DNA from 2 places in the Nocardioides dilutus genome. Region 2 is predicted to be linked to the other one. Evidence: predicted binding sites of a transcription regulator. Region 2 holds the regulator's gene; the other holds the start of a gene.
What was found. Region 2 encodes HrcA, which represses chaperone genes, less so after heat shock. Its sites were predicted from a motif close to TTGGCACTCGNNNNNNNCGAGTGCCAA; they were not measured.
Positions count from the first base shown of each region.

Region 1: the regulator HrcA is predicted to act here: its motif matches at 1,475-1,501, upstream of groL (chaperonin GroEL).

Region 1 covers NZ_BAAGYA010000001.1:1,410,206-1,412,599, forward strand. Annotated here, with positions in the region: gene ACYVC6_RS06820 (hypothetical protein) at 1-812, shown strand, start outside; gene ACYVC6_RS06825 (hypothetical protein) at 817-1,452, shown strand; gene groL (chaperonin GroEL) at 1,585-2,394, shown strand, end outside.
Region 2 covers NZ_BAAGYA010000002.1:1,232,218-1,234,611, reverse strand. Annotated here, with positions in the region: gene dnaJ (molecular chaperone DnaJ) at 1-403, opposite strand, end outside; gene hrcA (heat-inducible transcriptional repressor HrcA) at 493-1,500, opposite strand; gene ACYVC6_RS15600 (MBL fold metallo-hydrolase) at 1,560-2,394, shown strand, end outside.

The DNA.
Region 1 (2,394 bases), on a different contig from region 2:
TCGACCTCGAGTCGGAGCCCAACGTCGACGGGATGGACCACGCGGTGGCCGCGTTCTCTGTGGGAGACCGGGTCCGGCTCGTCGACGCCGACGGGGGCCGGCTCGACGTCTCACTCGAGGGGCTCGACGACCTGGTCAAGCCCAACGGCTACGGCTACCGGCCGGTCCACCAGTCGATGCTGTCGCCCAGGGGCGACTACCTCGTCTTCCCGCAGAACGACGGGGTGGCCGTCTATACCGTCGCCACCCGGGAGTGGCGCTCGATCGCCACCGGCGACCGGGTCACCCGCTTCGTCACCTGGGTCGCCGACGACGCCTTCGTCCTGCCTCCCAGGCAGGCCGGTGGCGCCGGGCCGGTCTACGACGTCACGGGAGCTCAGCTCAGCGACCAGCGCTCGCAGTCGTTCGAACCGCCGTTCGACGTCGGGTCGGCACAGGCCTTCGGGCCGACCCGCCGTCACGACGGGTCCCAGGCGCAGGCCTACGGGATGGGGGTGCCGATCCCGGTCGCGGACGCGGGGAGCTATCTGTCGGAGCCGGAGTTCATCGTCGCCTCGGCCGGCGGTACGACGTCCGTCCTGGCGATGATGTGGGACATCCGCGACGGCGGGCACGAGGGCCGGTTCCTCCAGTGCTGCCCGGTCGCTGGCTGGCTGGACGACCGGACCCTGGTCTACGAGTCGAGGCAGACCGCCCCCGCGCTGGTCGCGTGGACGGTGGGCACCGACGACTTCGGCCTGGTGTCGAGGATCGAGGGGCAGTACCTCCTGGCGAGCTTTGCCAGGCTCGGCGCGGGCGGCGGGGCATCATGACCCCGTGCCTGACCCCGTGCCGAGTGCCCGCCACGGTGTCGCACTCGCGCTGACGGCGGTCGCCTACAACCTGTGCCACCACCTCGGGTCGCTCCCCGGCGGTCTGGGCGAGGCCGGTCGCGGGACCCGGGTCACCGACTGGGTCGACCTCCTCGTCCCGCTCCTGGTCCTCACCCCTGCGCTGCTGGTGGCACTCGCGGCGCAGGCCGACCGGGCGACGTACGTCCTGCTCGGGATCGGGTCGTGGCTGTACGTCTCGGGGCACGGCATCCACCTGGCTGCCAACTCGATCTGGAACGCCGATCCGTCACCCGCCGCCGAGCTCTGGGACGAGTACGTCGGCCACTGGCTCTGGTACGCCGGCGTCGTCCTCGTCGCGGTCGCGCTCGCTCGGACCATGGCGGGCCGGCCGCAGACGACCCACCCGCTGGCCTGGGCTCTCGCCCTGGCGACCGGCGCGACCTGGGCCACCAACGCGGTCGGCGGCCACTTCACCGTGGCCGGGCTGGTCGCCTCCCTCGCCGGCCTGGGCTGGGGGTGGCGGCAGCGGCGCGCTCTCGGGGCGCTGTGGCTGGCCGTCGGACTCGCGGCGGTGCCCCTGCTGGCGGGCGCGTGGGCCTTCGGCTGGGACTTCGACTGAGCTTGGTGAGACTGGGACCCGCCTTGCACTCGCCTAGGGCGAGTGCTAATACTTGATGCTGGCACTCTCGACAGGAGAGTGACAACACAGTCATCTCTTAGCCACCACTCACTGTGAGGAACCCCAGGAGCTATGCCGAAGCTGATTGCTTTCAACGAGGAGGCCCGACGCGGTCTCGAGCGAGGGATGAACACCCTCGCCGACGCCGTCAAGGTCACGCTCGGTCCCAAGGGCCGCAATGTCGTCCTCGAGAAGAAGTGGGGCGCGCCCACGATCACCAACGACGGTGTCAGCATCGCCAAGGAGATCGAGCTCGAGGACCCCTACGAGAAGATCGGCGCCGAGCTGGTCAAGGAGGTCGCGAAGAAGACCGACGACGTCGCCGGTGACGGCACGACGACCGCGACCGTCCTGGCCCAGGCGATGGTCCGCGAGGGCCTGCGCAACGTGGCCGCCGGCGCCAACCCCATGGGTCTCAAGCGCGGCATCGAGGCCGCCGTCGAGGCCGTGTCAGAGCAGCTGCTCGGCATGGCCAAGGACGTCGAGACCAAGGAGCAGATCGCCTCGACCGCGTCGATCTCGGCCGCGGACCCGACCGTCGGCGAGATCATCGCCGAGGCGATGGACAAGGTCGGCAAGGAAGGCGTCATCACCGTCGAGGAGTCCAACACCTTCGGGCTGGACCTCGAGCTGACCGAGGGCATGCGGTTCGACAAGGGCTACATCTCGGCCTACTTCGTGACCGACCCCGAGCGCATGGAGACGGTGCTGGAGGACCCCTACATCCTCATCGCCAACCAGAAGATCTCCAGCGTCAAGGACCTGCTGCCGCTGCTCGAGAAGGTCATGCAGTCCGGCAAGCCGCTGCTGATCCTGGCCGAGGACACCGACGGCGAGGCGCTGTCGACCCTGGTCGTCAACAAGATCCGCGGAACCTTCAAG
Region 2 (2,394 bases):
CCTTCAGTTCGCGGCTGACGCCGAACGCCGCCTCGGCCAGCTCGATGTCGAGCCGGATGAGCGCGTCCTGCCCGCGTCGTACGCGTGGCCGCGGCCCGCGCGACTGCGCGCCGGGCTGGCCGCCGAAGAAGGCGTCCATGATGTCGGTGAACGAGAAGCCGGCGCCCTGGCCGCCGAAGCCGGCGCCGCCGAACGGATCTCCACCTCGGTCGTAGGCAGCACGCTTCTGGGGGTCGGACAGCACCTCGTAGGCGCGCGAGACCTCCTTGAAGCGCTCCTGCGTCTCCGGGTCGGGGTTGACGTCGGGGTGCAGCTGGCGCGCGAGTCGTCTGTAGGCCTTCTTGATGGTGTCGGGGTCCGCGTCGCGGGCGACACCCAGGAGGTCGTACAGGTCCTGGCTCACTCGTGTCCTTCCGGTTTCAGGCTGGGGTTCGGGCTCGGGTTGGGGCTGGGGTTCGGGCTGGGGTTCGGGCTGGGGTTCGGGCTGGTGGGTCAGGCCTCGTCGAGGAGGCGGGAGACATAACGGGCCACAGCACGCACCGCCGCCATCGTGCCGGGGTAGTCCATGCGGGTCGGTCCGACGATGCCCAGCGTGGCGACGGCCTCGTCGTGCGGGCCGTAGCCGGTGGCCACCACCGAGGTGGACGACAGCTCCTCGTAGGGGCCCTCGTGCCCGATCCGGACGGTGACGGTGCCGCCCTCGGTCGCCTCACCGAGCAGCTTGAGCAGCACGACGTGCTCCTCGAGCGCCTCGAGCAGCGGGCGTACGGCGGAGTCGAAGTGGTCGCCGTAGCGCGCCAGGTTGGCGGTGCCACCCACGGCGATCCGCTCGTCGGAGCGGTGGTCGACCATGGCGTCGACCAGCACGTCGACCACGACGGCGGTGGTCGGGTCTGCGGACTGGAGGCCGCGGAGCGCGCTCACCGCGTCGGCGATGACCTCGCCGGTGGCCGCGCGGCCGATCACGGTGCGCAGGTCGGCGAGGACCTCGTCGGTCAGCGGCCCGGCGACCTCGACCACGCGCTGCTCGACCCGTCCCGAGCTCAGGATCAGCACGACGAGGAGCCGGGTCGGGGCCAGGGCCACCAGCTCGACGTGACGCACGGTGGACCTGGAGAGCGTCGGGTACTGGACCACCGCGACCTGGCGGGTCAGCTGGGACAGCAGCCGCACCGACCGCGTCACGACGTCGTCGAGGTCGACCGCGCCGTCGAGGAAGGTGGAGATGGCCCGCTTCTCGGCAGGGCTCATCGGCTTGACCGTGGTCAGCCGGTCGACGAACAGCCGGTAGCCCTTGTCGGTGGGCACGCGACCGGCGCTGGTGTGCGGCTGGGTGATGTAGCCCTCGTCCTCGAGGGTCGCCATGTCGTTGCGGACGGTTGCCGGGCTGACGCCCAGCCGGTGCCGCTCGACGAGCGCCTTGGAGCCCACGGGCTCCTCGGTGGCGACGTAGTCCTCCACGATCGCGCGCAGGACGGCGAGCTTGCGGTCCTCCTGCACGGCCACCTCCTGGCACTCGGATCTACGGAGTGCCAATCCTACGACGTACGCTCCACCGGGTGACGTTCACCGAGGTCGCGGACCGGGTCTGGGTCGCGAGATACGACTGGTTCGACGTCAACGTCACGCTGGTCGGCGGCGCCGACGGGCTGCTGGTCGTCGACACCCATGCGTCCGACCTCGCGGCGCGGGCGGTCGTCGACGACGTACGCCGCCTCGGCGCCGGCGAGGTCCGGGCCGTGGTCAACACCCACGAGCACTTCGACCACACCTTCGGCAACGGCGCGTTCCGGGCAGCCTACGGACCGGTCCCGATCCACGCCCACGAGGTCGCGGCCGCGCGGACGCTGGCCGCCGGCGAGCGGGTCAAGACGCTCTACGACGAGGACGACAATCGCGGCGACCCGCACCGCGACGAGGTGCAGACGACCGAGATCGTGCCCGCCGAGACCACCTTCTCCTCGGCCGTCGCACTCGACCTGGGCGACCGGCTGGTCGAGCTCGTCCATCCCGGCCGCGGTCACACCGCCGGCGACCTGGTCGTGCGGGTCCCGGACGCGGATGTCCTCCTCGCCGGCGACCTCGTCGAGGAGTCCATGGCGCGCCAGGGCGTTCCCGGCTTCGGTGATGACTGCTACCCGATGGAGTGGCCGCTCAGCCTCGACATCGTGCTGGGGCTGACCACCGCCGCGAGCGTCGTCGTGCCGGGGCACGGCGCTCCCGTGGGCCGGGACTTCGTCGAGGAGCAGCGCAATGCCATCGGCGTGGTCGCCGAGACGATCCGGGACCTGGCCACCCGCGGCATCCCCGTCGCCGAGGCGCTGGACGCCGCCGAGTGGCCCTACCCGCGCGAGGAGCTGGCGGCCGCCGTCCGCCGTGGCTACGAGCACCTGC